2 regions of the Klebsiella quasivariicola genome follow, and region 2 is predicted to be linked to the other one. Evidence: predicted binding sites of a transcription regulator. Region 2 holds the regulator's gene; the other holds the start of a gene.
What was found. The regulator PhoB, encoded in region 2, activates phosphate uptake and scavenging genes when phosphate is short. The targets are predictions, from matches to a motif close to CTGTCATAAAACTGNCNNAT.
Positions count from the first base shown of each region.

Region 1: a site for PhoB is predicted at 1,428-1,447, ahead of pstS (phosphate ABC transporter substrate-binding protein PstS). Genes of this name have one in related genera too.

Region 1 covers NZ_CP022823.1:5,518,268-5,521,692, reverse strand. Annotated here, with positions in the region: gene pstC (phosphate ABC transporter permease PstC) at 1-172, opposite strand, end outside; gene pstS (phosphate ABC transporter substrate-binding protein PstS) at 301-1,341, opposite strand; gene glmS (glutamine--fructose-6-phosphate transaminase (isomerizing)) at 1,679-3,425, opposite strand, start outside.
Region 2 covers NZ_CP022823.1:4,318,977-4,322,401, reverse strand. Annotated here, with positions in the region: gene sbcD (exonuclease subunit SbcD) at 1-733, opposite strand, end outside; gene phoB (phosphate response regulator transcription factor PhoB) at 916-1,605, shown strand; gene phoR (phosphate regulon sensor histidine kinase PhoR) at 1,627-2,922, shown strand; gene brnQ (branched-chain amino acid transporter carrier protein BrnQ) at 3,337-3,425, shown strand, end outside.

The DNA of each region.
Region 1 (3,425 bases), 1.2 Mb from region 2:
ACAAAAAGGCAAAGCCAAACTTTTGAATGCTCGGCCAGGAAGAGATGATCAGGGAAACGATGATGCCGCCCAGCATCAATAGCACAATCAGCGCAGCCAGTTTTACCAGCGCACTGAATATCATGTCACCCTTTTTCCCCGGAGGGGTAAATGCAGGCTTGGTTGCAGCCATAGATTACTCTTTACGTATTAAAACTTGTTCGAATAAATGCCCGGTGGCGTTGGCTCCCGGGCCTACAGTCTGAACCGTAGGGCGGGCAGCGCCTGAACGCCCCCGCCATCTTCGTCAAAAATCTACTGTTAGTACAGCGCTTTACCGCTGCTGTCTTTGACGTTGGTTTTCCATGCCGCGCGAACCTGCTCTACCACGCTTTCCGGAAGTGTCGCGTAATCCAGCGCATTCGCTTCTTTCCCGCCGTTTTTATACGCCCAGTCGAAGAACTTCAGCACTTCAGCGGTCTGTTCCGGCTTGTTCGTCGCCTTATGTACCAGGATGAAGGTGGTTGAGGTGATCGGCCATGCATTTTCGCCTTTCTGGTTGGTCAGGTCCTGAGCGAAAGATTTGCTCCAGTCAACGCCTTTTGCGGCGTTAGCGAAGTTGTCTTCAGTCGGGCTAACCGGCTTGCCATCGGCAGAAACCAGCCTGGTGTAGGCCAGGTTGTTTTGCTTGGCGTAAGCGTATTCGACGTAACCAATCGAGCCCGGCAGACGCTGAACAAAGGCGGCGATACCGTCGTTGCCTTTACCGCCCAGACCGGTTGGCCAGTTAACGGTAGAGCCGGCGCCGATTTTCGATTTCCACTCTTCATTCACTTTGGACAGGTAGCTGGTGAAGACGAAGGAGGTACCGGAACCATCGGCGCGGCGGACCACAGCGATGTTCTGCGACGGCAGCTTCAGGCCCGGGTTGAGTTTAGCGATCGCTTCGTCATCCCATTTTTTAATTTTACCCAGGTAGATATCGCCCAGGGTTTTGCCATCCAGCACCAGTTCGCCGGATTTCACGCCAGGCAGGTTAACCGCCAGTACCACGCCGCCAATCACGGTCGGGAACTGGAACAGGCCTTCCTGGGTCAGTTTGTCATCAGCCAGCGGAGCATCAGAAGCACCGAAATCAACGGTGTTGGCAATAATCTGCTTAACGCCACCAGAGGAACCAATACCCTGGTAGTTCACTTTATTGCCCGTTTCTTTCTGATAGGTGTCAGCCCATTTGGCATACACCGGCGCAGGGAAAGTTGCGCCTGCGCCAGTCAGGCTTGCTGCTGCGAAGGCAGAGAAAGCGCTCATCGATAAGGTCGCGGCGACAACTGTTGCGACGGTGGTACGCATAACGTTCATAATGTCTCCTGCTGGGATTCGTAAATCATTGTTTCGAGGCTATGGTGAGCAAAATAGGTCAAAGAGGTGACAGTAAAATGTACGAATTATGACAGTTTTATGACAGGTCGAAAGAAGGGATTTTACAGCAAATAATACGCTTATAACTCAGAAGGTTATCAGCAAGCATGACCGTGCAATGACAGAATAATTTTCTTTTTATGACAGCAAAATCGAACCGCAAAACGATCGTTTGTCATCTACCGCCAGTCAAAATATTGCGCACAAAATCGATGACAAACAGCAGGTGAAAATAAAAAAGGGCCGCCGTCGGCAGCCCTTTGCAAGACAGGATGCTTTACTCAACCGTGACCGATTTCGCCAGGTTACGCGGCTGGTCAACGTCAGTGCCTTTGATCAGCGCGACGTGATAAGCCAACAGCTGCAGCGGTACCGTATAGAAGATTGGGGCAATCGTCTCTTCGACATGCGGCATCTCAATGATGTGCATATTGTCGCTACCGTTGAAGCCAGCCTCACCGTCGGCAAAGACATACAGCTCACCGCCGCGGGCACGAACCTCTTCGATGTTGGATTTCAGTTTTTCCAGCAGCTCGTTGTTCGGCGCCACCACGATCACCGGCATTTCCGCATCAATCAGCGCCAGCGGGCCATGTTTCAGCTCACCTGCCGCATAGGCTTCCGCGTGAATGTAAGAGATCTCTTTCAGCTTCAGCGCCCCTTCCATGGCGATCGGGTACTGATCGCCACGGCCGAGGAATAGAGCATGGTGCTTATCTGAGAAACGCTCTGCCAGCTGCTCAATACGCTTGTCCTGGGAGAGCATCTGCTCAATACGGTTCGGCAGGGCCTGCAGGCCGTGTACGATATCATGCTCGATAGACGCATCCTGACCTTTCAGTCGCGCCAGTTTCGCCACCAACATCAACAGCACGGTTAGCTGAGTGGTAAAGGCTTTGGTCGAGGCCACGCCGATTTCCGTTCCGGCTTTGGTCATCAGCGCCAGGTCAGACTCACGTACCAGCGACGAACCCGCCACGTTGCAGATGGCCAGTGAACCAAGATAGCCAAGCTCTTTAGAGAGGCGCAGCGCCGCCAGGGTATCGGCGGTTTCACCGGACTGGGAGAGGGTGATCATCAGGCTATTGCGACGCACCGCGGACTTGCGATAGCGGAACTCGGAGGCGATTTCCACATCGCACGGTACGCCGGCTAACGCTTCAAACCAGTAGCGGGAGACCATTCCGGAGTTATAGGAGGTCCCGCAGGCAACTATCTGAATATGTTCAACCTGAGCCAGCATTTCATTGGCGTTCGGCCCCAGCTCGCTGAGATCCACTTCGCCATGGCTGATGCGCCCGGTCAGGGTGTTCTTAATCGCATTCGGCTGCTCGAAAATCTCTTTCTGCATATAGTGACGGTAGATACCTTTATCGCCAGCGTCATACTGCAGATTGGATTCGATCTCCTGGCGCTTCACTTGTGCACCGGACTTATCAAAGATCACCACCGAACGACGAGTCACTTCGGCAATATCGCCTTCTTCCAGGAAGATGAAGCGGCGGGTAACCGGCAGCAATGCCAGCTGGTCGGAGGCGATAAAGTTTTCGCCCATGCCCAGGCCAATCACCAGCGGGCTACCGGAGCGGGCCGCCAGCAGGGTTCCCGGGTCACGGGTATCCATGATCACCGTACCGTAGGCGCCGCGCAGCTGCGGAATCGTGCGCAGGACAGCTTCTCGCAAGGTACCGCCTTGTTCCAGCTCCCAGTGCACCAGATGGGCGATAACTTCGGTATCGGTCTCGGTGACAAAGACATAGCCGCGAGACTGCAGCAGGGCGCGCAGCGGCTCGTGGTTTTCGATGATCCCGTTATGAACCACTACAATGTGTTCAGAAACATGCGGATGCGCATTGCCCTCAGACGGTTCGCCGTGCGTCGCCCAGCGAGTATGGGCGATCCCGGTACCACCGTGTAACGGTTGCTCTTCTACCGCCTGAGCCAGCATCTGGACTTTACCCAGGCGACGCACGCGGGTCATATGACCTTCGCTGTCGACCACCGCCAGACCGGCAGAGTCATAG
Region 2 (3,425 bases):
TCAGCGGCAGCGGCGAACCGCTGTAGCGGATGTGTTCGCAGCCGCCGACCACCTGCGCACGGTGGATATGGCCCAGCGCAATGTAGTCGGCAGGGGGGAAGTGTTGCGCCGGAAAGGCATCGAGTGTGCCGATATAAATGTCGCGAACGGCATCGCTTTTACTGGCGCCGACGGTGGTCAGGTGGCCGCTGGCAATGATGGGCAGCGGCCGATCGCCGCGCAGCGCGCAGGCCTGCTGATACTGCTGCTGATAATAGTCGCTGATGGCGTGCAGCAGTTGTTGCTGCTTTTCCCGGCCGGAGTGGCCGGCCTGGCTGGTCACCAGTTCGCGCGGGCGTAAAAACGGCACCGGGCAGAAGATGGCGCCCGGGGTGCCGTCGCGCAACGGCAGCTCAATAGGCGCATGGCCAGCGTTCGCCACCACGGTGGTGTGTAAAAAGGCGAGGATATCGCGCGATTCATTGAGCATCGCCACTGAATCGTGATTGCCCGCCAGCACCACCAGGCGACAGCCGGTCTGCTGCAGCTGGACGACGAAACGGTTATACAGTTCGCGAGCGTAGCTTGGCGGTGAGCCGGTATCAAAAATATCGCCGGCTACGATAATGGCGTCGACTTCATACTCCTGCGCGCGGGCCAGCAGCCAGGTCAGGAAGGCATCATGTTCGGCGGCGCGGCTTTTGCTGTAAAAATTCTGGCCCAGGTGCCAGTCGGAGGTGTGAAGGAGGCGCATAAATCTTCCCTAGCGAAAAAAGCATGGGCGGCAGTATACCATTTGTCGGCGGGGGGTAAGTCCGCGCCGTGCTTCAAAATACCCGATCATCAGATCGTCATTTTTTTCATAAATCTGTCACAAAAGTGACGCATAATGACGCCGCACTCCTATACTGATGGCTAAAAAACACAGGGTAAATAATGGCGAGAAGAATTCTGGTCGTTGAAGATGAAGCTCCAATCCGCGAAATGGTCTGCTTTGTTCTGGAGCAAAATGGCTTTCAGCCCGTTGAGGCGGAAGATTATGACAGCGCGGTGAATCAACTCAATGAACCCTGGCCTGATTTGATTCTCCTTGACTGGATGCTGCCGGGTGGTTCGGGGCTGCAGTTTATTAAGCTGCTCAAGCGTGAGGCGATGACGCGGGATATCCCGGTGGTGATGCTGACCGCGCGTGGGGAAGAAGAAGATCGCGTTCGCGGTCTGGAGACCGGCGCGGACGACTACATTACCAAGCCTTTCTCTCCGAAAGAGCTGGTGGCGCGGATCAAAGCGGTGATGCGCCGCATTTCGCCAATGGCGGTGGAAGAGGTGATTGAAATGCAGGGTCTGAGCCTCGATCCCTCGTCGCACCGGGTGATGACTGGCGAAAGTCCGCTGGACATGGGACCGACGGAATTTAAATTATTGCACTTCTTTATGACCCACCCGGAGCGAGTGTACAGCCGCGAGCAGCTGCTGAACCACGTCTGGGGAACCAACGTCTATGTGGAAGACCGTACGGTGGACGTCCATATTCGCCGCCTGCGCAAAGCGCTGGAACACAGTGGCCATGATCGCATGGTGCAAACGGTTCGCGGCACGGGCTATCGTTTCTCCGCCCGTTTCTGAATTTCGACAGGAGTGTGACCCGTGCTGGAACGGCTGTCATGGAAAAGGCTGGCGCTGGAGCTCTTTTTAGCGTGTATTCCGGCCCTGATTCTGGGGGCATTTTGGGGGCATTTGCCGTGGTTTTTACTGGCGGCAGTGACCGGTTTGCTGATCTGGCATTTCTGGAATTTGATGCGTTTATCGTGGTGGCTATGGGTAGATCGGAGCATGACTCCCCCGCCTGGCCGCGGTAGCTGGGAACCGTTGCTGTATGGTCTGCATCAGATGCAGATGCGTAATAAAAAGCGTCGACGTGAGCTGGGAAGCCTGATTAAACGCTTTCGCAGCGGCGCGGAATCGCTGCCGGATGCGGTCGTCCTGACCACGGAAGAGGGGGCCATTTTCTGGTGTAATGGCCTCGCGCAGCAGATTTTAAACCTGCGCTGGCCGGACGACAGTGGTCAAAATATTCTCAACCTTCTGCGCTATCCCGAGTTCGCCAACTATCTGAAACAGCGTGATTTTTCTAAGCCACTCAACCTGGTGCTCAATAACGCTCGCCATCTGGAAATTCGCGTGATGCCTTACACCGACAAGCAGTGGCTGATGGTGGCGCGCGACGTGACGCAGATGCATCAGCTGGAAGGGGCGCGGCGAAACTTTTTCGCCAACGTCAGCCATGAACTGCGCACCCCGCTGACGGTGCTGCAGGGCTATCTGGAGATGATGCAGGAGCAGGTGCTGGAAGGGGCGACCCGGGAAAAAGCCCTGCACACCATGCGTGAGCAAACCCAGCGTATGGAAGGTTTAGTAAAGCAGCTGCTGACGCTGTCGCGTATTGAAGCCGCACCGGCGCTGGCGATGAATGACCGCATCGACGTACCGATGATGCTGCGGGTGGTGGAGCGTGAGGCGCAAACCCTCAGTCAGGATAAGCAGACGTTGTTTTTTACTGTCGATGAACACCTTAAGGTGCTGGGCAATGAAGAGCAGCTGCGCAGCGCCATTTCTAACCTGGTTTATAACGCGGTGAACCACACCCCGCCGGGGACCGAAATTCGCGTCAGCTGGCAGCGAACGCCGCAGGGGGCGCTGTTCAGCGTTGAGGATAATGGACCGGGCATTGCACCGGAGCATCTTCCCCGCCTGACCGAGCGTTTTTATCGGGTGGATAAGGCTCGCTCCCGACAAACCGGCGGCAGCGGCCTGGGTCTGGCGATCGTCAAACACGCGGTTAACCATCATGACAGCCGGCTGGAAATCGACAGTACGGTGGGCAAGGGAACCCGTTTTAGTTTCCTGCTTCCGGAACGATTAATTGCCAGAAACGACGACTGAACGGCGCGCTGTCAGCTTATCTTGCCAATGACCAGCTTCTGCTGGTCATTTTCATTGGCAGTCGTTTTTTGCTCGCCTATTTAATGAACGTGTGCTGCTTTTTTGTTCGCATGATAAGCCACAGGTTTTCCATCAATATGGTAAATGATTCTGGCATGAAAGGCATAACCAGCATAATCATCTGCTTTTGCGATCGTGCCTTGCTTTAAAACGTTATAAGCGTTTAAATTGCGCCAGCGCAGTCGATGACAGACTGCTTTTGCGTGGTAATACCAAAAACAATTCTTTCCCACGCCGCTTCGGGAGCATATCTCGCTAAGTTTACCGGCAATGGCCGCTGTATCGTCCCTGAGAGGGGAGCGCGGTATTTTTCCATTTATTTACAACACCACATCCACAGGCAGTAATGAATTTATGACCCATCAGTTAAAATCTCGCGACATCATAGCGTTGGGCTTTATGACCTTCGCGTTGTTCGTTGGCGCAGGCAACATTATTTTCCC